DNA from 3 places in the Bradyrhizobium sp. USDA 4516 genome. Region 2 is predicted to be linked to each of the others. Evidence: riboswitches for the same ligand, from Rfam matches in the RefSeq annotation. Region 2 holds a riboswitch; each other region holds the start of a gene.
The links. A riboswitch is a leader RNA that binds a small molecule or an ion and turns the genes downstream of it on or off. The one in region 2 is predicted to bind cobalamin.

Region 1 (9,830 bases), 600 kb from region 2:
GAGAGCACCAGGCAACGCTCGCTCATAGCGAATTGTGGTCAGGCAGAAACTGGCCAGCGTAGATCGATCAAGACCTTACGGCCGCCGCACGCATCTCACGATCCGGCAAGCAGACTTCGAGAAGAGTTTACGAAGCCAACGGCCACGCACCGACCGTGATGAAATGTTGAAAGCCGGTCAGCAACAACATTGGCCCCGTGCGAAGCGAGCAGAACCGACATTGCGCAGGTCCTTTTCAAACTACATCTCGCCAAAGCCGGCACCCATCCATGCTCAATCAGAATTCCCTCATAGACATATGGCAGCGAGCGTACCAAGCGCACCGAGCAACAGCCCGATCAGCGAACCGGTTGTCGGAACGTCTCCAAAGAGGAGAAGGGTGAGTATCGGCTCCACCACCAGAATAGCTCCCACCGATATTGCGACAATGATCCAGATATTCTTCAGATGCGTGTAGCCCAGCGCGTATCCGAAAACGAGAAGGATGCCACCGAAAGATATCAGCAGAAACATCGGCAGGAGCATTGTCACATCCCCGCCCGATTTTCCAAACCGCCTTGAGGCAATCAACTCGGCGATGATCGAAATCGCTTCTCCAAGGAAAATCGCTGCCACCGCTACAATCTTCAATATCAAGCTCATCGACCTTTACGGTTGCAGCTATCCAAGGCGGCCCGAAGATGGGGCTTTGAGGCGCCGTTGGCGTTGCCCTTTTCGCTTGTCATGCGCCGGCAAGGCCGCCCGGCCCGCTACACCTGTCGCTCCTTACACGAGCTCCACAACGCCTGCCCGGTTGCCGACCGGATCCCGACATGCAGCGATTGTTTGGCGCCGATCAAGCCGCTTTCGCTACCTGCGGCAACGAAAGCGGCTCAAGACAAACCCAACCGCACCGCGTGCCGTCTGCCACCGACGCGATCAGGGACTAGGCTGCAATCTGCACGGGCAGCGCGGAATAGCCGTGAACGAAGTTTGACGCGATTCGCTCGGGCTCGCCGACAACCCTGACGTCCAGCCCTGCACGCAATATTTCCTCCCAGAGGATATTCAACTGCAATTGCGCAAGATGCCGACCAACGCACCGATGGATACCAAATCCGAACGACAGATGCTGCCGCACATTCTTGCGGTCGATCACAAAGCTATCGCCATTCTCGATGACTTCTTCATCCCGGTTGCCAGAGATGTACCACATAACGACCTTGTCGCCCTTGCTGATCTGCTTTCCACCCAGAATGCAATCTGCCGCGGCGGTGCGGCGCATATGGGCGATCGGTGTCTGGTATCGAATAATCTCGGACACGGCGCCCGACACCAGCCGCGGATTGTCGCGCAGTTTTCGCAGCTCGCCGGGGTACTGATTCATGAACAGGACGCCGCCGGTCATCGAGTTGCGGGTGGTGTCGTTGCCTCCGACGATCAGCAGGATTAGATTGCCGAGAAACTCATCCGGCTCCATATGGCGCGTGTCGGGCGAATGTGCCATCAAGGAAATCAGGTCCAGCCGCGGCTCGGCATTAATGCGCTCGTTCCAAAGTCGTGTGAAATACTCAAGACATCCGGACAGGATTGTCCTTCGCTTTTCCCAGCTGTCGATGGCATGGCCGGCTCTCGGAGGTGTGACAGCTACATCTGACCAATAGGTCAGGAGCCGACGGTCTTCGAAGGGAAAGTCGAAAAGCGTGGCGAGCATCTGCGTCGTCAGCTCGATCGAGACCATATTCACCCAATTGAACGGATCATTGCGCGGCAAGCCGTCCAGAATCACCCTGACCCTCGAGCGGATCAGACTTTCAAGCTTCGCCAGGTTATCCGGTGCAACTATCGGACTTACGGTGTTGCGCTGCCGGGCGTGTTTTGGAGGGCCCATCTTGATGAAGCTCGGGGTCCAGTGCTCGTCAGGCACGTCGACGATCGTGACACCCTGCTCTGATGAGAATGCCTTATGGTTTGTATCCACCGCGACAATATCGCGGTACTTCGTGACGGACCAATAGGGGCCATAGCGGCTGTCTTGGCAGTAGTGAACGGGATCCTCCCTTCGCAGCCGCTCGAAGTACCCCCATATGCTGTCATCCTGAAAGCGCTTGGCTTCGCTTACATCCAGCTTGCTCAGCGGGATACTCGACGCCCCATCGGCTCTACGTGCCGATCTCGCTTTCATGATGGGCTCCGCAGATTTTGCTCATTCGAGAGCATACGGGTCCGCATAGTCGCTATCCCCGACCGCCCTGGTGTGTTGGTTGCGAGCATGTCCTCGCTCCAACAGAGTATCTCAAAGCGCGAGGCGGCCTCTCCTACCATTTCCGGCAGTCAGAACCGCATTGACTTTCCATATCGATCTGTTTGTGGCTGGCCGAGAGCCATCATCCCATGGTTCGGCGCCAGGGCTGCGCTGTAAAGGGGCGCAAGTTCAGAACGCAGCTCCGCCACCCGCATGCCGCGAGGCTAAGCTTGTCAAACTCGCAACACATACGCGTTTGAGCGCCGGCCGCGTGCGCAGGTTCACCATCGACTGCCTGCTCTGTCGACGCCATGACGGCCGATCCTCCACAAGCATAAGGACCTCAGCGACTGATGGTGAGTGGCGCCAGATCCAGCGGCTTTGCTGTCACGGGTCTGCGATAATCATTTCGAGCGGACCAGATCGGTGTCACGCGATGTGGCCTTGCTGCGCGGTCTCCAGCGGACTTTCGCGAAAAATCCTAGGTGCACCAGAATCGAAGCGCAAAAGCGTTGTTGCGTTCGTGCTAGATACGGCCGAAAGTAGCCCATACTCCCTCTTCGCCGTCCCAGCTGCCGCGGCTCGCGGCCTTGGAGTACTCCGTAGCGCGCTGCTCGAAGAAGTTGGCGTGCTCGACCCCATTGAGGATCTCGACCAGCCAGGGCAATGGATGCGGCTTGAGCTGGGTAAACCCGCTCTGACCAGCCTCAAAAAAATCGAAGACCGGGGTAATCCCGAGCTGGGTCAGCCGCCAATCGGCGACATAGCGGACATAGGCATGGATCTGCTCAGGGCGCATGCCGTCGATCTCGCCGAGACCAAAGGCGAGATCAACGAAGTTTTCCTCCAGCTTCACCATGGTCCTGGCGACATCGATGATGTCGTCGCGAACGGAGCTCGTCACCGCGCCAGTTTCGCGGTGCCATTCGTGAAATAGCTTGATGATGCCCTCGCAGTGGAGACTCTCGTCGCGCACTGACCAGCTTACGATTTGTCCCATGCCGTTCATCTTGTTGTGCCGCGGAAAGTTAAGCAGCATGGCAAAGCTCGCGAACAAAGCCATGCCTTCAGTAAAGGCACCGAACATGGCCAGGGTGCGAGCGACGTCGGCCACAGTATGGACGCCGAATTCGTGCATGTAGTCAGCCTTGGCGCGCATCTGCGCATAGCCGCGGAATGCCTCGAACTCGGCCTTGGGCATGCCAAGCGTCTTGAGCAACAACGCATAGGCGTCAATATGGACGGTCTCCATATTGGTGAAGGCAGCCATCATCATCTGCACGGTGAGCGGCTGGAAAATCGGGATGTAGCGTTTGAGATAATTGTCACCGACCTCGATGTCCGATTGAGTGAAGAAGCGGAATATCTGGGTGAGCAGCGCGCGCTCGTTGGCAGTGACACGATCCGACGCCCAATCCTTGAGGTCGGAGCCGAGCGGAACCTCCTCGCCCATCCAATGGGTCTGCTGCTGACGCTTCCAGAACTCGTAAGCCCAGCCATAGCGATCAACGTCATAGCTTCCGGTCGAGTCCAGGAGGCCGACCCGTCCCTTGCCGATCAACGTGCGCGGATCGACAGCCGAGAGGTCAATCACTGACATGCAAGGCACTCCTCATAGTCGGTGCGCTGCGGCTGCGGTCGTTCCGCCTCGTCACGGCCGCTGATTTTGCCGGCGAACGCTGCGCGCGAGATCGACTTCGAACGGCAGTAATAGAGGCTTTTCAATCCGCGCTCCCATGCCGTCCAATGCAGCATATGGAGATCCCACTTATCGACGTCGGCCGCCAGATAGAGGTTGATCGATTGACTCTGGCAGATGAACGGCGCGCGGTCGGCGGCGAGCTCGATGATCCAGCGCTGGTCAATCTCGAAAGCGGTGCGAAAGATCGCTTTCTCGTGCTCCGAGAGGATGTCGAGATGAGCGACCGATCCCTCGTGCGCTATGATCGACTGCCATATCGCCGGGGTGTTGGCGCCCTTGGCCGTGAGTACCCTGGCGAGATGCGGATTGCGCACTGAGATGGCGCCAGACAATGTCTTATGGGTGTAAATGTTGGCCGGGACTGGCTCGATGCAAGCGCTCGTGCCGCCGCAGATAATGCTGATCGAGGCGGTCGGCGCAATTGCGATCTTATGGCTGAATCGCGCCATCACGCCGCGTTCCAGCGCATCCGGGCAAGGGCCGCGCTCGCGAGCGAGCGTCACCGACGCCGCGTCGGCATCCCGCCGGATTTTCCGGAACATGTTCAGATTGAACGACTTGGCCAGGACGCTCTCCATCGGAATGCCCTTGGCCTGAAGGAACGAGTGGAAGCCCATGACGCCTAGGACCGATCGACATTCATTGCATCCAGATCATTGCGGCAGCGAGATGGATGAAGCCGGTAAAGTTGTCAGATCGCCTGTCATAACGGGTTGCCAAGCGTCGGAAGTGTTTGAGCTGGCCAAAGCAGCGCTCGATGCGGTTGCGCTGTTTGTATGCGTCGGCGTCGTGCGGAATGATGATCCTGCGGGTGCGGTTTGACGGGATCACCGCCGTTGCGCCGATTTCCGCGATGATCGCACGCAGGGCGTTGCTGTCATAGGCCTTGTCGGCGAGCACGGCATCGCCGCTTTGGCCGTGGAGCAGTGCCGGCGCCTGGGTGATGTCATTAACTTGCCCAGCCGTGACGATGAAGCGGAGCGGACGGCCGAGCGCATCAGCCAGCATGTGGATCTTGGTGGTCAGTCCACCTCGGGAACGCCCCAGCGCCTGATCTTTGGCCCCCCTTTTCCGCTCGTCGCCTGCTGGTGGGCGCGAACGATGGTGCTGTCGATCATCAGATACTGGTTGTCGCGATCGGCGGTCAGAGCAGCGAACACGCACTCCCAGACGCCGGCATGGCACCAGCGGCTGAAGCGCTGATGCACCGTTTTCCACTTGCCGTACCGTTCCGGCAGGTCGCTCCAGTGTGCGCCCGATCGCAAAACCCACAAACATCCGTTGACGAACAGTCGATTGTCCGCAGCCGTACGTCCCGGGTCGCCAGCTTTCCCCGGCAGCAGTGGCGCAATCCTCGCCCATTGCGCCTCCGTCAGCTCATATCGTTTCGCCGCCACCATCTGCTCCGTGTCTCGAATCACGGAACTCTATGAATCAGCGATCAAACCGCTTGGGAATCCTGAATGTCGATCGGTCCTAGGCCGACGGAGCGCTCGCGTAGGGCAGCATAGCGGGCACGCCTCATGCCCTCCGGCGCCACCGTGATGAAGTGGGTGAGCACGTTGTCAAGGAAACGCATGATGTCTTCGATGAAGCCCGGCTCCTCGCTCCACCGGTCCCATGTCTCGAGATTGAGCGATGAGAGACAGCACACCGCGGTGCGCTCCTCGTCGCGATGATCGATGCCGGTCGGCAGGGTAATTTCGCTGCACAAATTGGAGGTCGAGACCTTGAGGCCGAGGTCGCGCTGGTGCTTGGGAAGGGCGCGGTTCACGGTGTCGATGAACAAGAGATAAGGCTCGCCGGTCTGCAGCCGGTTCTCGAGGATACGTTGCCACAGCTGGCGAGCGTCGATCTCGCGAACCATTTCGCTGGTCTTTGGACTGCGAAGCGCGAACGCTGTCCCGGCTCGCACGGCATGCATAAATTCGTCAGTAACGTTGATGCCGTGATGCAGGTTGAGGCTCTTACGATTGAAGTCGCCGGACGACTTCCGGATCTCAAGGAACTCCTCTATCTCGGGATGTTGGACATCGAGATAGACTGCCGCCGAGCCGCGCCGCAACGAGCCTTGACTGATCGCCAGCGTCAGGCCGTCCATGACGTGGATAAACGGGATGATGCCCGAGGTGACACCGCCCTTAACCTTCTCGCCGATCGAGCGAACATTCCCCCAGTAGGTACCGATGCCGCCGCCGTTGGAGGCAAGCCAGACGTTCTCGTTCCAGGCGCCGACAATACCTTCGAGCGAATCCGAGACCGAATTGAGGAAGCATGAAATGGGTAGACCACGCAAGCTGCCGCCATTCGAGAGCACCGGCGTCGCCGGCATGAACCACAGTCGGGACATTGCATCATATAGACGCTGAGCATGTGCGACATCGTCCGCAAACGCGCACGATACCCGCGCAAACATGTCCTGGACGCCTTCGCCCGCGAGCAGATAACGGTCGGTCAATGTCAGCTTGCCGAACGATGTCAGGAGGCTGTCGCGCGATCGATCAAGTGCAAGGTCGGACGGCTTTGGAGCTGGCGCGAGGGGACGCGGCAGCGGGGCCAGCGATGGAGGCGGCGCAACAGACCGCTGAAGCGGGGCAAGCGCTGCCTGTGCTTGCGCTGCCCGCACACTGGATGGTGTAACGAGATGACCCTGCTGATCGAAATCAAAAGACGGCGACATCGGCAACCCCGCGATGTTTGGAGCCGGGGCCACGGACGACTTGCAGGAGACAAACGTCCCTCAGTGCAAGCGCTCCACCGGGGCACCCCGCCCGAGGACGTTTGTTCTGTCGCGGCAGGTCTCCTGGCTTGCGGGTCGCTGCGGCTGTCGACCTTCCCGGCGCGTTTCTGCGCCAGTGGCCCATGATGACAACCGCTCACCGCTTACAGTTGCGGGGGCAGCCCCGGAGTAGCCGTTCGGCGCACCGGGTTCCCTCTTAGCTTCCTGTCCTACAAGATAAAGGATGGAAGAACCATGACAGATCTACATCTAGGCGTCACTTGCCGAGATTCGTCAAGTCTCGTTTGGGGTACATCAAGTCAGAAGAGGACACCGCGAAGTCAATGAATGGAGTGGCCGACGCCGAGCACCGGTATGTTCCGCTATCCATATACGTCCACCTGTGGCTGTTCAGGCAAATCAATCCAGAAATCCGGCCGACCATTCATCAGTCTATGCTGATCTGGAACGTAGATCCTACCAAAGGCTCTGAGACCGTTTTTTCCGTTCCGATGAGTATGAGCGGATCTTCAGCTCAAGATCTTCGAAGCTATCAGCGTCAACGATCCAGATGAAATCGTGTCTAAGGCGCTGGAAAGCTATCATGGACGTAGCCGACGCAGTCAGCTCCTCGACGCACGACGCTCCCCGTGCGATCTCGCTGCTCGAACGGCTGACGGCCCTGAAGAACACGAAAGCTCATCGAGCTCGCAGCGGCTAAGCCGCTGTAAGCGCGACGAAACCGGCTCCCTTCGTGAATTTACCGTCGGCGCAAGCCTTGTCTCACAATGAAGGAGCAAGTCCGCGGCGGCGCGTCCCACCGGGATCGCCTTGTCAATATCTTTCTAGCCAGTATAGCTGCTGTTCGGCGCGCATAGCAGATCGATTTGGTCGCGGCGCATCTAGGTCGCCGCCCTTCTGATCAATTCGGCACGTGCCCGGTGCATGTTTGTAGCGAACCAATTGTCTGGCCCATTCTCGCGATCTGCCGATAAAGGCTTCGCCTACTGTTCGGTGCCCAAAGAAGCCAGGTTGGTCCTACTTACTCGGCCGCGTCCATCAGGATTTCCGGATCGTCGCGCCTCTCATCGCGTCCCAGAGCAATCTTCGCAACACGCGAAAGCCTCCAGGGCCATGCTGGATCACGCCCGACGCGCTTGAATCGTACCCGACGTCATGTTGCAGGATTCGGCGCAAGCCACGACTGTTTGGCAAACAAGCTTGGCATTTCGGACGCGATCGGAACAACGTATGTCGCCTCTGGGCGGTCCCATGTCGGCGATTGACTGCGCGGTCCGGCGACACGGAGATGATGTGGTCCTCAGGATCGAGCACCTCCCGGAGCCCTATTTGCGGCTCTCCTCGACAACATCAAGAGCTGTCGAGCTGACGTGTTTCTGGAGGAAAGGAGGATGCTAGGCGCAGACATGGTGGTAGGCGGCAATCGACACCCAGAGAGAGGAGCGCCGGACTGGTCCTCCTGTACCCTGTTGTCGAAACCAGCGTGGCAAGGCACGGGCTTCATTCAAGGCATCTCGCCCAACGTCCAAACTCCGGTTGCGATCGTTTCAGGCAAGGCGCGACGCCGCGTTAGCTGCGCTCGATCTGCGGCAATTGCCTGCTCCGGCACCTGAAAGGACCAGATACATGACGGCATACCCTAGGGTCTTACAAGAGTTGCGTGTGGTTGAGCCCGGCCATCGGGTATTGGAGATAACCACGACCACCGGCTGCATCGTCAGATGTTCTTATTGCTCCCAGGACAAGTTTGCAGATCGCCAAAGGCCCGTATCCCAAGCCAAGCATCTGGGTGTTCAGGATTTCAAGCAATGTCTCTCACGCGTACCGACAGCTACTGGCATTAGTTTTTCCGGATATTCGGAACCCTGGTTGCATCCGCATTGCAGCACGATGGTTGAGCATGCTTACGCACGCGGCCACGACGTCCGGATCTTCACGACCCTTGTTGGAATGAACGGGACTGACGTTCGACGCCTGCAAATGCTCCGGTTCAAGACTTTCGTCGTGCACGTTCCCGACGACGGCACTTATATGAACAGCCGCCTCGTCGGAAAAAACTACATCAATGTCATGCGCCGACTGATTGAGGCAAACATTCCCTCGATTCAATTTGTGATCCTGGGTAAAATCCATCCTGATCTAGCCGATGTAATCCCCGCCAAAAAGCTGCAACGCTTGCGGCCGCTGAGTAGCAGGCGAGGACATATAGATCCGAAAATGATCACCCCGCGGCAGCCGATCGCCGGCACCCTGACATGCAATGGGAAACAGCAACATCGGAATGTCCTTCTTCCAAACGGCGATGTTACTTTGTGCTGCATGGATTTTGAGCGGCGTCATGTCCTTGGGAATCTTTTGCGCGACGAGTACGAAGATCTGTTCGAAGGCCGGATATTTAGCGAAATCGCCGACCGCATGAACGGTACAGATGGCTTTCTGCTTTGCAGGACGTGTGAATTTGCCAAACCGGAGCCGGAATGCTGCAGGGCCCCTGCCCGCGCGCTGTGAGGAATGGCCATACCAATGGAAGCTCGCCGCACCAGCTGGACTAGAGGGGAGGGATTATCCGGCTGAAGGAGCGATACGCTCTCCTCTCATCAATCGCGAACTCGGCCAATGGCAGACCGATCATCACGATGACAGGCCTGGGATCGTCGCGATCGCGAGCTGAGCGTTGGATCGAGGTCCTCGCATCGCATTTCAGTTCGAACCTCAGTTGAAGGATTTGTCATCCTGCGCTCTCCTTTTCGCGACGCGAACACACAGCATCGCCTTGGGTGCCGCCCTGGTTCGCTATCATTCTCTGTCTTGCTTGGGGGCTACGTCAGGTTTTGGACAGCCACCGCTAGTACCGAGGCGCCGAGACCGATGCAAGCGGAGACGCGACCATGAACCAATTTGACAATATCAACCCTGCCGATAATCGTCCCGCTGCGTCCGAGACAACCGTGGAACAACGGCAACCGCAGCTAGCCTACTTTGAGCAGCAGCTGGCAGATGTGCAACAGCTGGGGCCTATATATGCTCACAGTCAGCTTTACGATGTCACTCAGGAAGACGATCGCCTGATCCAGGCAGCGTCTGGTGCGGCTCTCGAGCGAGGACCACCGCCTGGGCCGACAACCATCAGTATTTACGATCGCCGCCTTCGCAAGTTGGCTGAG
Region 2 (9,830 bases):
GCGCCCCCATGCATGTAAGCGCCGAGCAGGATGCCGCGACCGCCACTGTTGAAGCCAGTATTCGGATAGGCGATCTGCTGGATCGGCAGGTCGGTGTAGCTGATGCCGCCATAGATCGCCTCGTCCTCTTCCCAGAAGCGGCGTTTGAACTGCAGGCCGATCTTCACGGAGGCGACGTAGGGCACGGAATCGATCGCACTCTTCATCGGCCGGCCGACATCGATCGGCAACTGGCTCAGGATCGACAGCGGAATGGTGCAGATGCACCAGTCGGCGGTCGCCTGCTGCACGACGGATGGACTGGTCGTGTCGACATAGCTCACGGTGACGCGGGAGCTGCTCTGCTGGATCTGCGTCACCTTGGCGTTAGTGCGGATCAGATCGCCGACCTCGCGTGCGAACGCCTTGCCGATCATGTCCATGCCGCCGACCGGCTGGAACATGGTGGTCTGGAAATCGTAGCGCGCAAAGCCTTGCAGATAACGCCATATCCGCGATCGTAACAGCTCCTGCAGCGAGACCGGATCGCTGGGCAATGGATCGGGCATCAAGCCGCCGCCGGGATCGCGGGCATAACCGCGGAACTCGGCGGAGACGAGGTTGGCGTTGTACTTGTAGTCGCGATCGAGCGCGCCCCAGTCGCGCAGCGCCTGCAGCAGGATCTCCTGATCTTCCGTGCTGACGAAGTCGTCGAGCCTGCCCTGCTGGCTGACTTTCGCCAGCAACTCCGCCACGCCGCCCTGGAAATCCGCCTTGATGCTGCGAAAGCGCTGCGGCTTGCCGCCGAATGCCCGCGTCGCGTGCAGAAAGGCATTGTGGTTGAGCTGGATGAAGGGTTCCAGCGTCACATTGAGCCGGCGGCAGTAATCGAGCAGCGCACGGTGGTGATAGGGAATCCGCCACGGGCCGGGATTGAGATAGAGCCCCTGCTCGAACTGACAGGCCTGTTTGAAACCGCCGAGCTCCGTAAAACTGTCACCGCCACGGATCGACCAGTTGCGACCGCCGGCGCGGCTGTTGAATTCGAGGATCTGGACCTTGTAGCCGGCCTTGCGCAGCTCCAGCGCCGCCGTCATCCCGGCAAGCCCCGCGCCGAGAATCAGCACCGAGGCGCCCTTCACATCGCCTGCGAGCTTCAGCGGCCCCTTGTAGGCGGATTCGGACGCGAAGCCGAGGCTCGTCATCGCGTGATACATCGCCGAACTGCCGGCAATGGTGCCAATCAGCGCCAGCAGATCACGCCGCCTGATTACAGATTCGTTCTGCACCCGCGCTCACCCAGCCGCTGACTTCGTTGGCGAAGGGAAACGGCTCCTGCGATCAGTTTCAAGAAAGTGCACGCGTTGCACTGCAGACTGGTGGCGCTGCCGCGGTGCGCCTGCGAGATCGTCTTCGATTATCTCCATCCCCATTGGTCCTGTACCGCGTCGATCGTCGTCGATGAAACAATCATAGCTATCCATCCGCAGCCCCTGAGGCGGGCAGGCCGATCCGCGGTCGCTTCAAATACAGGAAGCTGGTCAGTACACCTGTGTTGATGAACCGACGTCCGCTCACCTCTGGCGGCGATTCGCGAGCCATCGATTAGAGCTCGATGCGTCGAAGCCGCGGACGTTCGTTCCTCGAGGCGCTTGCCGGACATGTATAGCCGTTCGACGGAAAACGAAGCAGTTGATCACGCGACACGAGCCCTTGAGCGACTTCTTAAGTATTCGACTGAGTCTGTTGTACACCAGCAAGAGCGATGCCAACATTTCACGACATCGAAGGCGGAGAAGCGGACCACCCCAGATGTGCGGTAGGCCAGACGATGACTGATGTCCTCAGAGGTGTTGGCGCTCTTTCATTGGCGACTCTCAAGCTCAAGATCAGCAGTTTCTGGTTCTAGTCCCACGACCAAGCCACTCCGCCGACGATTGCGGACACAGCGAACCAGTGGAGCGCCGGGACTAACCGCGCTTGGCCATGGAGCGCAAATGCAGTTTTGAACGCCTGCAATCGGTTATTTTCGACGTCGCTTTTGGACCGGTGGTATTGAACCCGACATTGTTCGATGTCAGACGCACGGAGCTAATGACGCCGAAGACGGGCGATAATTAGCTCGATCTTGTCCATCATGTGCAACGATAGTCGCGTCGGCCGAACGCGGACCGTCGCAGTTGCCCTCTTGCATTGTACAGCTGAAGATTGCGGCATTGGCTCGCCCGCCTTCTTGGTCAGCCCACGGCCTCGGTCGCGCCGGCGACACCAGTCACGCAGCTTGTGTGCGTGAAGCCGTTTGTCGTAGCCATTTTCACGATGACGACCGTCGCGATCCAACCGTCCACTTTGCTGTGCTTTGGAACGCGCCTCCGTCTGATGTCGTTTGTACCGGTACCCCTGCGCTCCGGAGCCATCAGTCATGATCTCTGCTATCAACCATGCGGAATGGCTATGTCATTCGTTAAGCCAAATGGCATCCGCCAGACCTGGTGCGGCTCAGTTTAGCCCCGCTTGTGGCGACAATCCTGTTCCCACAAAACTGTCAAGCCCGAGACAGAAGAGATGAATCATGCAGGAGCTCCCGTGCCATATCACAACGAGCGGGGACTCGTCGACCGAGATGCTTTCGCGCATCGGGCGCGCATAAGCCTGCAAGCTTCCGCGCCCCGAAGCTCATCTGGTTGTATGAGCTCACCCCGGCTTGAGCGGCTCTTCGAGTCCTTGCCAGCGATAGATCGCAAATGACAGCGCCCAACTGACCAGGAAGATGCCGACCACCAGATAGCCGAAATTGGCGAAGCTCCCGTTGAGATCGTCCACCGCGCTCCAGAAAGTGCCTTCAAGCGCCAATTTGTTGGCGAGCAGGCCGAGTGCCTCAATGCCGCCGATCAGCAGCGCCACGACGACTGAGATGGCCGTAATGGTCAGATTGTACCAGATCTTGCGGATCGGATTGAGGAAAGCCCAGCCATACGCGCCGACCATCAAGACGCTGTCGGTCGTATCGACGAGCATCATGCCTGCGGTGAAGAGAGCCGGAAATATCATCACCGTACTGAAGTCCAGCCCTCCCGAAACCTGCCCGGCTGCGACGGTGAAAAGGCTGATTTCCGTCGCGGTATCGAATCCGAGGCCGAAAAACAGACCGATCGCGAACATCTGCCAGCTCGCCGTCACCATGCGAAACAGCGGGCGCAAGAGTCGGGACAGCAAGCCACGACCGGACAGAAGCAGATCGAACTCATGCTCTCGGACGTGTTCGCCACGCCGCGCACGCTGAAAGCTCCGCCAGACATCCCGTAGGATCACAAGGTTGATGGCGGCAATCGTCAGCAAGAAGAAGGCCGATGCACCGGTGCCGATGGTACTGCCAAGCGAAACTCCTGGAAACCGCTTTGCAGCGCGAGCGCTGCAGCTGCAATCGCGGCGACCGCCACTCCAACCGACAAGGAATGGCCAAAGGCGAAGAAAAGTCCGACCGCGAGGGGATGTCGGCCATCCTGCATCAGCTTGCGAACAACATTGTCGATGGTCGCGATATGATCAGCATCGACGACGTGCCGAAGGCCGAGCACATAGGCCAGCACTGCTGTCGCCAGCAGCGTCGGCCGCTCGGACAGCGCCACGATGGCCCAGGTCCAGGCGAAGCAATTGATGGCCAACAAGAAGGCATAGAGCGAGATGATTCGACTCCGCGAGGCAGCCGATGCGTCGTCTATGGCAAGCTTTGGATATGTGAACATGATCTTGCTTCGGCAGCGCATCTAAGCATGAGTTTGATCACGAACGTCCCTCTTTGCATAAGCGCCGCGCACGCCAAAGCCGGTCCGGCCAGGCTGAAGACGAACCGACGGATACAGCGTCCGATGATCATGCCCATTCGCGGCACGAGACAATTGCGCTGGTCGCAACGGCAGTGGAGTTGAGTGGCATTTCCTACTTCTCAGGGCTGGTCCCCCTTCGCGGTGCAGTTTTCGTGCCGCTCTGCTGGGCTAACGTGCTGGACCGCTTCGTGCGGCTTCTATCCTGCCGTCAGCTCGTTGTCGCGCGATTGCGCCGCCGCATTGACGTTGCAACCTCGATCTGAGCCGTAGTCGAGTTTAACGGGCCAACCAATGCCTCAGAGCACCCCGTCCGACGCATTTGCGCACGGCAACGGCTGGTAGCAGGTTTCCTGGCTGGAGTTCGCGGCTCTTGGCCACCTTCTCAGGATCGCGAATCCCAGTGGCACGAAATGGTCATCGCCTCGCCGCTTACAGTTGCGTCGGACAGCTCCGGCATGGGCCAGGCAGGACCCGCCGAACGCCCTTGAATAGCCTTTCGAACACTACCGATGACAAAGCGAAATGGCTTCAGAGGGCGTGTCAAGTAATCGTTGGCGAACTTCGTGCGACACCGCAGCTCAGGAAAAAGCGGTAACTTTGCTCCTCAACCTCGGATTGCGGACGAGATCGAAGGCGTCAAGACACTGCGGCTCTGTTGCTCAAGAACTCGGCGCGGCGCTCGCCGCTCGCGCAGACACACTGCGGTTGAAACACTCAGGCGACTGGAAGGCTGACTTCCTCTCTGTCCTTGGTCATGGCGTCATAGACCCGGACCTGGAGCATGGGACGGCGCTTCTTAAGCTCTTGCGCTCCTGCCCAGGCGCCGTCTCTTGTCGCGAATTCGGTTTTCAATTGACCGTCGACTTCGAGCACATAACCGGAAGCGGGCAATCGACGAGTGGATGCAACCATCTTAATCCTTTAGCATCGGCGAATCCGATCGATGCTCCCAGTTAACCCGAGTCGCCATCGCCAGACCAGTAGGCAGGTAAGCGGCATCCGCGAGGAAGAAGCGACAGGTTTATCGCCGCTCATCGCAGAGGAGTGCGCGCGCCATCACGGCGCCGACGACGGCTTCCGCTGCTTGCTCTGGGGCCTGCTCCATCGTCCTGAGATGAATTTCCGGCCTTATCGGCGCTTCGTAGGACGCATCGATGCCTGTGAAGTTCTTGATCTCACCGGCTTTAGCCTTTGAGTAGAGACCTTTTGGATCCCGCCTTGCGCATTCCTCGATTGGCGTATCGACAAAGACTTCGATGAACTCGTCCTTGCCAATCAGGCTGCGAACCATATCTCGCTCGGACCTGTAGGGGGAGATGAACGAGCAGATCACGATCAAGCCGCTGTCCAGCATCAACTTGGCAACGTGTCCGACGCGCCGAATGTTCTCCTCCCGCTCAGCCTTCGAGAAGCCTAGGTCCGCGTTCAATCCGTTCCGGAGGTCGTCACCATCTAGCAGCATGGCATGTCGCGACATTGCGAGCAGCTTCTGATCAACCATGTTGGCGATCGTCGACTTTCCCGCGCCAGACAGACCGGTGAACCAGACGACGCAAGGCTTCTGATCCTTGAGCGCGGCGCGCTCACTCCTGCCCACCGAAAGCGCCTGCCAGGGAACATTGGTGGCCCGCCGCAGCGGAAACGCAATCATACCGGCGCCAACCGTACGATTGGTATAACGATCAATGACGATAAACGATCCGGTTTTCCGATTGACGTCGTAAGGATCGAATGCGGCGGGCAGTGCGGTCGCAACATTGCAGAACGCGATCTCATTGAGAGAAAGCGTCTCGGCAGCCAGGTGCTCACATGTATTGACATCGATCCGATGCCTGATCGTGGTAATGCTGCCGGCGACCGTCTGCGAGCCAATCCGCAGGATGTAATTTCGTCCGGGAGCGAGCGGCTCGTTGTCCATCCAGATCAGATAAGCAGCGAATTGGTCGGCGACGCAGGGGCGTTCGGTTGGCCGCGACAGAAGATCGCCACGGCCGATATCGATCTCGTCTTCCAGCGTAATGGTGACGGCATCGCCGGCTTCGGCGTCGACAAGGTCGCCGTCCCGGGTCACGATCCGCTTGATGCGGGTGGTCCGTCCGGACGCGGCGACAACGATCTCGTCGCCTGCCGAGATCGTGCCGGAAGCCACCGATCCGGCGTAGCCGCGAAAATCCGTGTCGGGCCGGTTCACCCATTGGACCGGAAAGCGGAAGGCCTGGCTTGCAGTGTCGGACTGGATATCGATGCTCTCCAAATGCTCCATCAGACATGGACCATGATACCACTTGGTATGAGCGGACCGGTCAACGACGTTGTCGCCGTGGCGGGCAGAGATCGGGATCGGAACAATCGAGCTAAAGCCAAGGCCGGCGGCAAAGGCCAGATAGCTGGTGACGATCCGATCGAAAGCAACCTTGCTGTATGCGACAAGGTCGATCTTGTTCACTGCCAGCACGACGTGGCGAATGCCAAGTAGCGAACAGATGAAGGAGTGGCGGCGGGTCTGAACCAACACGCCCTTGCGGGCATCGATCAGGATGATTGCGAGCTGCGCATTCGAGGCGCCGGTTGCCATGTTGCGGGTGTATTGCTCGTGACCGGGAGTGTCAGCCACCATGAAAGAGCGCCGCGGCGTCGTGAAGAAGCGATAGGCGACGTCGATCGTGATGCCCTGCTCCCGTTCAGCCTCGAGCCCGTCCACGAGCAGCGCGAAGTTGATGTCGGCGCCGCCGTGCCTGATGCTGTCGCGTTTCACCGCCGTGAGCTGATCTTGGTAGATCATCTTGCTGTCGTGCAGCAACCGGCCGATCAGGGTCGATTTTCCGTCGTCCACCGAGCCGCATGTTATGAATCGCAGCTGGTCCCTTGCACTAGGGTGGACAGGTTTCGACATTGCTATGGAAGTCATCAGAAGTAACCTTCCCGCTTCTTCTTCTCCATCGAAGCGGCTTCATCCGTATCAATCAGGCGTCCCTGACGCTCCGACACCGTCGCTGTCTGCATTTCTACGACCACGTCCTCGATCGTCGTCGCATCGGATTCAATGGCTCCGCTCAAAGGATAACATCCCAGCGTACGAAAGCGGATCATGCGCATTTGCGGCGTCTCATCGCAGTTGAGTGGCAATCGCCTGTCGTCGACCATGATCGTCGCGCCATTTCGGCACACCGTCGGTCTTTGCTTTGCGAAGTAGAGCGGGACGACCGGGATTTTTTCGAGCATGATATATTCCCAGACGTCCAGCTCGGTCCAGTTTGACATCGCAAACACGCGCATGCTTTCGCCCTGGCGTATCCGCGTGTTGAACAAGCTCCAGAGCTCCGGCCGCTGGTTGCGGGGGTCCCATACGTGTCCGGCCGAACGGAAGGACAGTATCCGTTCCTTGGCGCGGCTCTTTTCCTCGTCACGCCTGGCTCCGCCAAGAGCGGCATCAAATCCGTAAAGCTCGAGCGCCTGCTTCAGAGCGTCGGTCTTCATCACCTGGGTATGAAGCGCCGAGCCGGAGTCGATCGGATTGATCCCGCGCGCAATGCCCTCCTCATTCACATGGACGATCAGCTCGACGCCGAGCCGCTTGGCCGTCGCGTCCCGGAAGCTGATCATCTCGCGGAACTTCCAAGTCGTGTCGACGTGAAGCAGGGGGAAAGGCAATTTTGCCGGATAGAACGCCTTGATCGCAATGTGCAGCAGCACGCTCGAGTCTTTTCCGATCGAGTAAAGCATGACCGGCCTTTTGAACTCGGCGGCCACCTCACGCATGATTTCGATCGATTCAGCTTCAAGACGGCGCAGATGTTTTGGCAGCATATATGTTCTTTCGATGCAGGATCTCGGTTCTGCAGCGCCGGCCCAGAGGAGGAATGTCGGGTGCGAGCGAGCTCGCCGGTGCGTGTGGCTATCCAGCTATCAAGTGGCCGGTTGGGCGGCAGACTGACTGAGACACCCCGGGGCATGTCGCATTCCACCGTCGTACCGCCGGCGCCGGCCTCACACGTTATTGGCGCAGATCAGCTCGTTGGGCGGAGGAATCCTGGCTAAATCAGCCAGCGTGTTTTGATCGCAAGCATCCAGATCACCCTAAGCCATATTGATGATCTGCTCAAGCCGCGCGACCTCGCCACGCAAGATCTCGATAGCCGCATCACGAGTCCGAATAGCATCCAGCCCTGCAGCTCGATCAGCTTCTGACGCCAACAGTGCCTGCTGCAGCTGCGCTTTCATTGGATCGGCCAGCCGCAGATTTTCCGCAACGCTGGCAGGGGACAGATCTTGCGCCTGCACCACGGACATGTCGCACGTGGAACGAAAGTTCTCTGGAAGCTGCGGAGTGTGGACTTGCTCGGATTGTGATGGCCCGGACGATGCTCCGGCCTTGCCAGTTCGCAAATCCCACCAGGTTCGGAATGTGTGTCGATAGAGTTCAGTTAGCTGAGGCCCCCTATCCACAACTCCGGCTTGCTGTGCATGCAGCAGTTCCGCCTCATATCCGAGTTCTTTCAAAAGCTCGGTGCCGACCAGATCGGTCACGGTTTGCATTTCTTCGATGCTTAGTTGGGATTGCCATGTCTTGACAGAGCTTTGATCGACCGCGTTTCGTTCTAGGATCTTTCGATCCCCAAAGCTGCTGGATCGAAGATAATCTACTTGTCCCATGCTCGCCGATGCGGCCGCCGCGGGATCACAGCCGAGCCCGCTTAGCAGGCGCCTAATCTCTTCGTCTGGTTGCGTCACGAGCAGCTCATATCGCACCAGCTGTGTGCGCGGGCGGGTGCGGTGCGCGGCGAGCCTCGGAAGGCCCAGAACCAAATCGGCAAATGAAGATATTAAGCCATCGGGCAGACGAAGCATGAGATCGGCGAGACTAGATACGCTGACCGAGTAGGAGCTTTCGGCTCGAAGCGGGATGCCCCACGTGGATTTCAGTGAAGCCGCGATGGCATAAGGATTGCGCATCAAAAGGATGTGCGGCGCTTCTGGATAGACACGTTCAAGGAATTCGAGCGCCGCCCAATAGCGTGGTGTTTTGTCTATAATGAGCCGCTTGCCCGCTGCTGCCAGATACTGACCGTATGCTGCATCGGCAAAACGGCTGGCAGTCGTCCGATCGATGCGCCCCAGGAATTCGGAGGTTGCGCTCTCAATCAGCAAAGATCCTGCCGGGTGGCGTTGATCCACCCTTCCGAAGGCTTCAAGTGCCAACATCAACCAGGGTTCAGGCGGGGCCATGATCTCTGGATGGCTTTGGAGCAGGTGTGCCAGGAGTGTTGTCCCGGCTCGTGGAAGTCCGAGGAGAAAGCAGACCACAGGCGAACCGCCAGAAGCACAACTCATAATTCAGGCCCCATACTTGAAAAGCGAACCGCGTTCGATTGAGCGAAATAAAGCCGGCCGTGGCCTCAGTTGAGGCGACCGCTTGCAAACCAAGCTTACTGCTACAAGGATTTCGCCTTGCCGCTCATGATTTGAAAGCCGTTAAGTTCAATCGATTGGGCGGGATCGCTAGCGTTTGACAGCTGCGATCGCTCCCGATTGCTCGACAGTAGAGACCAAGTCAAGAACCAGGCAACTGCACGAAGATTTGCTGCGTATATGAGAAGGATGGAATGAACTATACGGAAGTTTACCGGGTAGCGACCGCGGCGCATGGGACGATACGAAATACAGTCGGCGCGATGCTGTTTGCCAGGCCGTTGAAAACATAAATGCGACATACACCTCGCTGATGCTCGGCGTACACCGGAGAAGTTCGCCAAATAGAGCGGACAGGCCGGCGAGCGGGACAAAGAACGAAAACGTCTCAAATGGCAGGTCGGATCAAACCTTTTCAGCGCGCGATAATGGTCCCGGCGCAACTGCCTGCCGCTGCTCGGCCAACACAATGAGCGTTTTGTACGTCTACCCGCCTGCCCGTGGCAAGTCCCACATCCGTCCGAACTGTACCAATTATCTGACTTGCTTGTTCTCGCGGCGTTGTCCCGATTTCTAATCCGCGCTATTGGAAGTCTGTAAAGGATGGAACCCTGA
Region 3 (9,830 bases), 3.2 Mb from region 2:
TTGCCGCGAGCGAACCGGCGCGGCCGGCCGCGTAAGACGGAGCTGCGTCGTGTGATCGAAGCGATCCTCTATATCGTTTCGACCGGCTGCCAGTGGCGGGCGTTGCCGCAGGAGTTCCCGCCCTATTCGACGGTGCAGGGCTATTTTTATAGATGGCGGGATACAGGCCGGTGGCAGAGGATTGTCAGCGTGCTTGTCCGACGGGCGCGAAAAAAGCTTGGACGGACACCGAAGCCGACGGCAGCCGTGATCGACAGTCAAAGTGCGCCAACCACGCAAGCTGGCGGACCGCGCGGCTACGATGCAGGCAAGCGCATCTACGGCCGCAAGCGGCATATCGTGACGGATACCAATGGCCTCCTCCTTGGGGTTCATGTTCATCCGGCCAACGTTCAGGACTGCCATGGCGCCGTACCGCTGCTGAAGAACGTGCGGATGAACTTCCCCCGGCTGCGCCACGTCTTTGCCGACCGGATCTACCGCGGAAATCAACTCCTCGACGCGCTCTCAGACTGCGGTCCATGGACTGTCGAGATCGTCGAGCGGCCTCAAGGCGTCAAAGGCTTCCAGCTTCTGCCGAGGCGGTGGGTGGTTGAACGCACATTCGCTTGGTTCGGCAGATGCCGCCGCCTCGCCAAGGACTTCGAGGCGACGGTGGCAACCGAAGCTGCCTGGCTGCTGATTGCACACATCAGGCTCCTGACCCGCAGACTCGCGGCTGCAGCTAAGGTTGGGTGATTTATGAGTCAGACTCTCAGGATGACGGGTTTGGAAGGTCACTGCGTCACTCGCTGCAACTCTTCCGTCAGGCGATCCAGCGCATCCGCCAGCATCACGCCGCCGCACACCGTGAGCCGCTCCGGCAGCACGATGCGCTTGCTTTGCGGATAGAAGCGCTCCAGCGCCGGATGCAGCAGGAAGGCGCGACCGTCATCCTCGGCGCGGTCGCCGGCTTCCGACACCAGGATGAAATCCGGCCGGAGTTTTACGATCGCCTCCAGCGAAGCAAACCCGCCTGCGCCGACGCCAAGTTCGCCGGCGGCGTTGGCGAGGCCGGCTGCCGCCAGCAGCGAGCTGACCAGGCTATGGTCGCCCGAGACAAAGCCGCGCCGCTCCAGCGGCAGCACGCGGTAATGATGCGCGCTTGCCGCCGCCCGCGCATGCGCGATCGTCGCATCGAGGCGCGCGATCTCGGCCTCCGCGCGATCGGGATGCTGCACCACATCGCCCATCGCGCGAATCTGGTCCTTCACCTCGTCCAGCGTGCGCGGCACGGTGAATTCGACGAGGTGCAGCCCGTGGGCCTTCAACAGATCGCGGGTCGCGCGCTTGTCGAACAGGCTGACCACGACGAGGTCGGGCTTGAGCAGCAGCACGTCCTCGGCCTCGCCGGACAGGCGCGGAAAGTTTCGCGCCTTCTCCGCGGCCCAGGATTGCCAGGCATCGCGCGAGAAGCGGCTGAGGCCGATGATCTGGTCCGGGTCGGCCAGCGACAGCACGAGTTGGTCGCTGCAGACATTCATCGAGACGATGCGTGGTCCAGCGGCGAACGCGGCACCGGCTGACATGAGCCACACGAGGAGTGAAAGCATCAGGGCAAAGCAAGACGACGCAAGATAGCGTCCGCGCGAAGACAGTGCCCCCTCTCCCGCTTGCGGGGGAGGGTCGGGGTGGGGGTCGTACCGCAATGAACGCTCTTTGAGTGGAGAGAGCCCCCACCCGCTGCGCTCTTCGAGCGCAGCGACCTCCCCCACAAGCGGGAGAGGTGAACTGAGCTCGTGGTGAGGCCGTGGCCACATCACACGTCCGCCCACGGCACGATGACGGCTTCGCGCTGAAATTCGGCGCGATAGGCGCTGATGCGGAACACGCTGGCGAGGACGCTCTCCGACAATGCCTCGACGGGCGCGCCCTGCGCGGCCAGCCGCCCTTCCGACAGCACCAGCACGTGATCGGCGAAGCGCGCGGCAAGTCCCAGGTCATGCGTCACCACGATCACCAGCACGCCGCTGTCGGCGACATTGCGCAGCTTCTGCATCACGTCGATCTGGTGGCGCGGATCGAGCGAGGCGGTCGGCTCGTCGGCGAGAATCACCGGCGCCTCCACCGCGAGCACCCGTGCCAGTGCGACGCGGCTGCGCTCGCCGCCGGAGAGTTCGGTGACGCGGCGATCGCTGAATTCGGTGACGTCAACCGCCTGCATGGCGCGCAGCACCGCCTCCATATCCGTCTGCGACAGCCGCGCCGGATCGGTCGCGCCGTGCGGATAGCGGCCGAGCGCGACGATGTCGCGCGCCGGCAGCGGCCAGTGCACCATGTGCCCCTGCGGCAGGTAGGCAAAACGTTTCGCACGCTCGCGCAGCGGCAGCGACGCCAGCGGATCGCCGCCGATCCGGATCTCGCCGCCCGACGGAATCAGCCCGGAGAGTGCGCGCAGCAGCGTGGTCTTGCCGGCGCCGTTCGGCCCGACCAGCGCGACCAGATGGCCCGATGGCAACGACAGCGAGACATCGTGCAGCACCTTGCGGCTGCCGAGCGAGGCATTGAGAGCGGCGGCGGAGAGCAGCGTCATGCCACGCCTCCGCCGAGCGCGCGGCGTTCGCGCATGATCAGATAGAGGAAGAACGGCACGCCGATGATCGAGGTCAGCACGCCGACCTTGATGTCGGAGGTCGAGGGGATGATGCGCACCGCGATGTCGGCCGCGAGCAGCAACGCCGAGCCGGTGAGCGCACTGGGCACCAAGAGCCGCGCCGGATCGTGACCGATCACGGGACGCATCAGATGCGGCGCGACGAGGCCGATGAAACCGATCGTGCCGGTGACTGCGACCGCGCCGCCGACGCCAAGCGCCACGCCCGTGATCACGAAGAGCCGCAACCGCCCGACGTCGACGCCGAGGCTCTGCGCCGCCTCCTCGCCAAGCGTCAGCGCGCGGAAGGCGCTCGCCTGGCTGAGCAGGATGGCGGCGCCCGCGACGATGAAGGGCAGCGCCAGCGCCACGTGCTGGAAGCTGCGGTCCTCCAGCGAGCCGAGCAGCCAGAACGCGATCTCCAGCACCACAAACGGATTGCTCGAGAGATTCATCACCAGTGCGGTCGCGGCTCCCGCAAAGCTCGAGATCGCGAGCCCAGCGAGGATCAGGATCAACAGCCCGGCATTGCGGCCGGCGATCGCAAGCAGCGCGAACACCGAGCCGAACGCGGCGATGATCGCCACCACCGGCAGCGCGTAGGAGCGCACATCGGCGAGGCCCAGCGCGATCACCAGCACCGCGCCGAACGCCGCCGATTGCGGCGCGCCGAACAGCGACGGCGAGGCCAGCGGATTGCGCAGCAGCCCTTGCAGCGCCGCACCGGACAGCCCGAGAATGCCGCCGATCGCAAATGCCAGGATGGTGCGCGGCAGGCGGATCTCGCGCACGATCACCTGCGCCACATCGCTGCTGCCGCCGAACAGCGCCTCGACCACCGCGAGCGGCGACAGCCGCACCGGCCCGATGCCGAGCGAGAGCACACACAACAGGACCACGAGCGCGAGCAGCGCCGCCGTGGCGCCCCACCGGCGCCGCGCCGCGACCTCGGCCGCCAAGGCAAAATCCTGCACGCTCATCGGATCCATGCTCTTACAGCGATCGCCGTGGCAGACAAGCGACACTCGACAAAAACCGTGGCCGCGCGGCCGCCGCCCGACTTCCGCCGGATTGACTTTGCTACCCGGCCGAACCCTAGATGAACATGACGGTTCTTTCATGAGATGAAAAGGGAATGCGGTACGGGGAAACTTCCCCAACGCCGCGGCTGCCCCCGCAACTGTATGCGGTGAATCCTTCGTCACAGGCCACTGGGAATCTCGGTCCTGGGAAGGCGACGAAGGGTAACGACCCGCGAGCCAGGAGACCTGCCGTCAGCCGTGGTCACACGCGATGCTGCCGGTCGGGGAGTACAGGCATGAGCTTCACCTGATGCTGTGAGCACGATGGTGAGACTGGTTCGCGGTGACGTGCCACTGACGTTGCCGAGGCCTTGCTTATGTTCTCCTTCCCTTTCCATCGGCGGCGCCGCGCGCTTCTGCTCGCGTCGACGATGATCGCGCCGGCGATCCTTGTCTCCGCAGCGCGGGCGCAGGAGGCACCCGCTCCCGATCAGCTGCCGGCGATCGAAGTCACCAAGCCGGGCGACCAGAACGTCACGCGCGCCAGGCCGGCCGCTGACGAAGCGCCGGCGCCGCGACGCCCGGCGCCGGGCACCTCGCAAGGCAACAATACAGGCAGCGGAGCCGGATCGGGCACGACAGGGACCGGCGTGGCCACCGGAACGGGCGGCACCGGCGGCCGCCAGTTCGCCGGCATTGTCGGCTCCTCCTCGGCCGTGATCACCGCCGACGACATCGCGCATTCGCCGGTGCAGTCGTTGCCCGAGATCCTCGCGCAGGTGCCGGGCGTGCAGCTGCAAACGCCCTATGGCGGACCGAACGGCGCCAAGACGTCGGTCGACCTGCGCGGCTTCGGCGCATTCGCGACCGACAATACCCTTTTCCTGCTCAACGGCCGCCGCCTCAACGACGTCGACAAGGCCGGCTTCGACCTCACCACGATTCCGCTCGATTCGATCGAGCGCATCGAGATCACGCGCGGCAACAGCGGCGCGGTGCTCTACGGCGACAACGCGGTGGGCGGCGTCGTCAACATCATCACCAAGACCGGCGTCGGCGGCCCGCCGACGACGATGCGGGCCGAGGCCGGAGTTGGCTCGTTCAACACCCGCATGGCCGCGGTCTCCGCGGCGCTCAATTCCGGCCCGTGGTCCACCTCGTTCTACGGCAACGGCATCAAGTCGGACGGCTACCGCGTCAACAATGCGCTCGACCAGCGCAACGCCGTCGGCAACATCAACTACACGACGCCTGATCTCACCGCCTTCCTGACCGTCACCGGCAGCGACCAGAAGCTCGGCCTACCCGGCGGACGGCTGGTCGATCCGTCGATCGGCGTGAACGAGCTGCTCACCGATCGCCGCGGCGCCGCGACGCCCTTCGACTATGCCAACCAGCAGACCGCCAGCGTCACCGCCGGCTTCACCAAGACGCTGATGAACGGCGTCGACCTCATCGTCGACGGCGGCTGGCGGCAGCGCGAGACGCAGAGCGGCTTCTTCGGCACGGTGCCGACCATCAGCTTCGCCTCGACCTACAATGACGCCGCGCTGCAGACCTGGTCGCTGACGCCGCGGCTCAGCGTCAAGAATGTGATGCTGGGCGTGCCGTCGACGATCCTGACCGGCATCGACTATTACGATTCGAGCTTCCGCGAGGCGCGCGGCGCCTATCAGGGCGTCGACCCGTTCCACATCTACAATATCGAGCAGCAGAGCGTGGCCGGCTACTGGCAGCACACGATCGGCGTGCTGCCGACGACCGACTTCGCCTACGGCGCGCGCGTGCAGAACACCAGCATCTCGGCGCGCGATCGCTACGACCCGAATGCGCCATTCGCATTCGACACCCAGGCGGCACCGCTCGACAGCAACGAGACGCAATACGCGCTGCATGTCGGCATCGAGCATCGCCTGACCGACACCTTCTCGGTGTTCGGCCGCGCGGCACGCGCATTCCGCACGCCTGATGTCGACGAACGCGTCGCGTCGGGTCCGTCATTCGACCCGCTGACCTTCGCCCCGATCCCGCAGAATTTCCAGCTCAAGACCCAGACCTCGCAGGATGTCGAGGGCGGCTTTCGCGTCAGGACCAACCGCTTCCAGGTCCAGACCAGCGTCTATCTGATGGATCTCGAGAACGAGATCCATTTCAACCCGGTGCTGTTCTTCAACACCAACCTCGACCCCACCCGCCGCTATGGCTCGGAAACCAGTGCCTCGCTCAAGTTCAGCGATACGGTGACCCTGCGCGGCGGCATGGCGATCACCCGCGCGGTGTTCCGCGAAGGCATCTGGGCCGGCAACGACGTGCCGCTGGTGTCGCGCTACACCGGCAATCTCGGCGTCACCTGGAATATCTGGCAGAACTATCTGGTGTTCGACGCCACGGTGCGGTCCTGGAGTTCGCGCATCATGGACAACGATCAGGCCAACACCCAGAGCCGGATTCCCGGCAACGCCACCGCCGATATCAAGCTGAGCGGGCAAGTTGACCGCTTCTTCTGGTCACTGAGCGTGAACAACCTGTTCAACGCGCTCTATTACGATTACGCCATCGCGAGCACGTTCACCGAAGGCCGCTTCTCGGCCTATCCGCTGCCCGGCCGCACCTACATGGTAAAGGCCGGCGCGACGTTTTAGAGCGTGAACCGGTGGGGCGGGTCTGCCCCGCGCACCGTCTCCGAACATTACAAACGCACCGAAACTGGGGTAGAGTTCCGGCAGCTGATTTGACCCGCGCAGGGGAAACGCATGGCCAAGGCCGGGAAGCAGACCAAGGGCGGCACGAAGACCAAAGACAAGGCCGACGAAAAGTCGAAGAAACCTCCGCCACCCGCAGCGCTACAGGACGACGAGTACTACGAGGACGGCGACATCGCCACGCCGAAGCTCGACCGCTACGGCAATGATGACGAGCCGTTGTGAGGCCCGGCGAATATCGATCCACAGATCCTGCGCGCAGTCGCGCGCGGCGGCCTCGTAGCTCGCGAGCTACCGAGCCCGGCTCGTCGTCGCCAAGCAGACATTAGGTCGCAGCGAGGTCATCGGCCGGACCACCCTTCCGGATTGGTTGCCCACCCCCTGGATGCTAGGCTTCGCATGGACGCTGGGTCCTTGCTGGGGGCGGTGCCATGAGGTTTGCGAAGGCGGTGCTCACGGTCTTCTGCATGATCGCGTCGATGTGCGACCCGTCCGATGCGCAACAGGCCCCCAGGAAAGTAGGAATCCTCGTCAACGGCAGCCCGTCGCCGCTGTTCGACTCCATCAAGAAAAACCTTCTGAGCGACTTCGCCGAGCGCGGCTATCTCGAAGGACGCGACATCGTCATCGAACCGCGATTTGCCGAATCGAAGCTCGAGCGCCTTCCGGGCCTCGCCTCGGAGCTGGTCGACGCGAATGTGGATGTCATCCTCGCACTCGGCGGCCCGGCGTCGGTCGCGTCGCAGAAAGCCACGTCGACGATCCCGGTGATCTTTGCGATCGTGACCGATCCGGTCGCGTTGAAGCTTGTCGCCTCGATGGAAAAACCGGGAGGCAACGTCACGGGCCTCACCAACCTCGATCCGCGGCAGGCCAGCGACCAGTTCAAGCTTCTGAAGGAGGCATTCCCCGGGATCAAGCGCGTTGCGATTCTCAGTGATCAAACGATCCCCGGCGCGGATGAACGCGGGCTCGCCCCGATTGATCGTGCCAACGAGGCCGCAGCCAAGGCCCAGGGGGTGGAGCCGCAAATCGTGAAGGTCAAGGGTGCAGACGATCTGGAGGCCGCGATTGCCGGGATGGCAAAGGAGCGCGCGCAGGCGCTGCTGGTCCTTGAAGTGCCGGTGCCCTGGAGCAATCGAAAACGAGTCGGTGAACTGGCCATCAAGAACCGCTTGCCGGCAATGTTTCCCGGCGGCCAGGCGGACGCGGGCGGGGTGATTACTTATGGGGCCAACGTCGCCGATACATGGCGCGAGTTTGCGACATTCGCCGACAAGATTTTCAAGGGCGCGAAGCCGGGCGACCTGCCAGTCGGCGTCGTCACCAAGCGAGAGCTGATATTCAATCTCCAGGCGGCCCAGGCCGTGGGCGTCGAGATTCCACCGGAGCTCTTGAAGCGCGCAGACAAGATCGTGCGGTGAATTCGCGCTGGAGGGATACTAGCGGAAATCGCCATTCTCGATCGCCTTGATGCTGCCGCGATCGAGCAGATGCGCGCCAAAGCCGCCGCGCGCCAGCGATGAGGCGATCTGCGGTGATGCCAGCAGCAGCACTGTCGTCATCGCAAGCGGCACGGCGCTGAGCCAGTCGAGCCCCACCGGCGTCAGCTCTTCGCTGCTTCCCCGATAGTGCCCTTCGCCCGCGGCGATGCGGCCGCATTCCCGGATCAGGTCACGCCGCGTACCATCGCGCGACGCACTGCCGAGCAGCGCCTGCATCGCCAGATGCGTCCGCACCCCGGCGCGCCCCTCGGCCAGCGGCGCCGGCGTTTCGCCGCGCGAGACGCGCAGCAGCAGGTCGACCAGATCGACGCCCGACTGAAAGGCGTTCATCGGCTCGACCAGCCGCGGGTTGCAGTCGATCAACAGCGGCGTCGCGCTGTCGAGCGGCATGATGACGTCGACCGAGAGCGCACCGTGCCAACGAAGATGCGCGCCGATGGTCTCGAGGCCGGCGCGGATCGCCGGCCGGCTCACGCTCTCCTTGATCGCCTCGCCGCCGCCGACACCGGCCGCAATCTGGCGGTACGCATGGAAGCCGACGAGCGTGCCGTGGCAGAACACCGACTGCGCCTTCTCGACCGTGCCGGTGACCAGATCCTGCGCCAGCACCTCGCCGGCAAGATCGCCTGAGGATTCGAGGTCGTAGAGCGCGCGATTGAGATCACCAGCGTCGCGCACGAACCAGACACCGCGGCTGGCGGTGCCGACCGACGTTTTGACAACGGATGGAAACCGCACCGCCTCGCGCAGCTCCTCGGCCGAATTCACGATCCGGGTCGGCGGCTGCGGCAGGCCGAGCCGGTCGAGCAGGCGGCTGAAGCCGGCCTTGCTGTGCACGGCGCGATAGCTGGCGAAATCCGGCAGCGCGAGGCCGGTACGTGAGGCCAGCCCCGCCGCGGCGCGGGCGAACAGAAATCCCTGTTCATGGGTCGGCAGCAGCACATCGAAATGCCGCGACGCCAACAGGCGCTCGACGAAGCGCAGGAAGCCGGCCGGATCCGACCGCAGCGGCGGACAATGGTGGTATTTGCGGACAAAGCGCGAGTAGCGCGCCAGGCACCAGCGCGAGGGGTCGCAAACCTCGACGTGATGGCCGGCCAGGCCCAGGATCGTGATCGCCTCGCGGCCGGAGGTGCTGGAGCCCTCCGACACCAGCACGCGGAGCTGCTTTTTGGCGTCGATCATGGCCGATCATCGCCGTGCCGCCGTGCTTTGTCGCCGCATTTAATGCCGCATGGGTCGATCCGGCACGCCCGCGCCGGGGGCAGCCATGCGCCCGCGTTCATAGACAATTAGCGGCCAATCTCTATTTTCGGCGGGCCCTGCCGGGCATTTTGTTTGACGCGTTTTCTTCACGCGAACCGGTACCCACTTCGCTTGAAAACGCTATGGAACTGGGGTTTTCGACGACATGGTCGACGTTCTGGCCGCACCGCAGCAAGCGAAAGCCGACAGTGCGCTGCGCACGCTGACGGGGATTTCGGTCGCCCATTGGGTCAGCCATTTCCATATCTTCGTGCTGCCGATGCTGTTCCCGTTCCTGAAGCAGCAGCTCGGCGTCGGCTATGTCGAGCTCGGCCTGGCGCTGACGGTGTTCGCAGTGGTCTCCGGGCTGACCCAGGCGCCGATCGGCTACCTCGCCGACCACATCGGCGCGCGCAAGATCCTCCTCATCGGGCTGACGGTCGGCGGTTGCGCGCTGATCGGGCTCGGCCTGCATCTCAGCTATACCTCGCTGATCGTCTGCGCGGTGCTGCTGGGCCTTGCCAACAGCGTCTATCATCCGGCTGACTACGCGATCCTCTCGGCGCATATGGACGAGGCGCGGATGGGCCGCGCCTTCTCGATCCACACCTTCGCCGGATTCCTCGGCGGCGCGGTGGCGCCCGCGATCATGGCGGCGCTCGTGGCCTCGATCGGCGGCCTCGGCGCGCTGATCGTCGCCGGTGCGGTCGGGCCGCTGGTGGCG

Region 1: it holds a riboswitch for cobalamin, as region 2 does, so the genes downstream of both, ACVI1L_RS22940 (ribonucleotide reductase N-terminal alpha domain-containing protein) here and ACVI1L_RS25370 (HoxN/HupN/NixA family nickel/cobalt transporter) in region 2, are expected to answer to the same signal.
Region 3: it holds a riboswitch for cobalamin, as region 2 does, so the genes downstream of both, ACVI1L_RS11035 (TonB-dependent receptor) here and ACVI1L_RS25370 (HoxN/HupN/NixA family nickel/cobalt transporter) in region 2, are expected to answer to the same signal.

Annotation. Positions count from the first base shown of each region.
Region 1 is NZ_JBSRXT010000001.1:4,947,984-4,957,813, reverse strand. It holds gene ACVI1L_RS22965 (hypothetical protein) at 289-642, opposite strand; gene ACVI1L_RS22960 (cytochrome P450) at 926-2,164, opposite strand; gene ACVI1L_RS22955 (ribonucleotide-diphosphate reductase subunit beta) at 2,751-3,785, opposite strand; gene ACVI1L_RS22950 (hypothetical protein) at 3,815-4,543, opposite strand; partial or broken gene ACVI1L_RS22945 (IS5 family transposase) at 4,566-5,326, opposite strand; gene ACVI1L_RS22940 (ribonucleotide reductase N-terminal alpha domain-containing protein) at 5,368-6,606, opposite strand; cobalamin riboswitch at 6,703-6,918, opposite strand; gene ACVI1L_RS22935 (SPASM domain-containing protein) at 8,293-9,174, shown strand; gene ACVI1L_RS22930 (hypothetical protein) at 9,555-9,830, shown strand, end outside.
Region 2 is NZ_JBSRXT010000001.1:5,543,465-5,553,294, reverse strand. It holds gene ACVI1L_RS25380 (FAD-dependent oxidoreductase) at 1-1,268, opposite strand, end outside; gene ACVI1L_RS25375 (HoxN/HupN/NixA family nickel/cobalt transporter) at 2,674-3,318, opposite strand; gene ACVI1L_RS25370 (HoxN/HupN/NixA family nickel/cobalt transporter) at 3,312-3,725, opposite strand; cobalamin riboswitch at 4,130-4,329, opposite strand; gene ACVI1L_RS25365 (hypothetical protein) at 4,521-4,718, opposite strand; gene cysN (sulfate adenylyltransferase subunit CysN) at 4,828-6,714, opposite strand; gene cysD (sulfate adenylyltransferase subunit CysD) at 6,714-7,613, opposite strand; gene noeE (nodulation protein NoeE) at 7,884-9,137, opposite strand.
Region 3 is NZ_JBSRXT010000001.1:2,359,026-2,368,855, forward strand. It holds gene ACVI1L_RS11015 (IS5 family transposase) at 1-738, shown strand, start outside; gene ACVI1L_RS11020 (ABC transporter substrate-binding protein) at 777-1,592, opposite strand; gene ACVI1L_RS11025 (ABC transporter ATP-binding protein) at 1,799-2,572, opposite strand; gene ACVI1L_RS11030 (FecCD family ABC transporter permease) at 2,569-3,612, opposite strand; cobalamin riboswitch at 3,725-3,922, shown strand; gene ACVI1L_RS11035 (TonB-dependent receptor) at 4,032-6,296, shown strand; gene ACVI1L_RS11040 (hypothetical protein) at 6,408-6,581, shown strand; gene ACVI1L_RS11045 (ABC transporter substrate-binding protein) at 6,788-7,780, shown strand; gene ACVI1L_RS11050 (hypothetical protein) at 7,799-9,046, opposite strand; gene ACVI1L_RS11055 (MFS transporter) at 9,273-9,830, shown strand, end outside.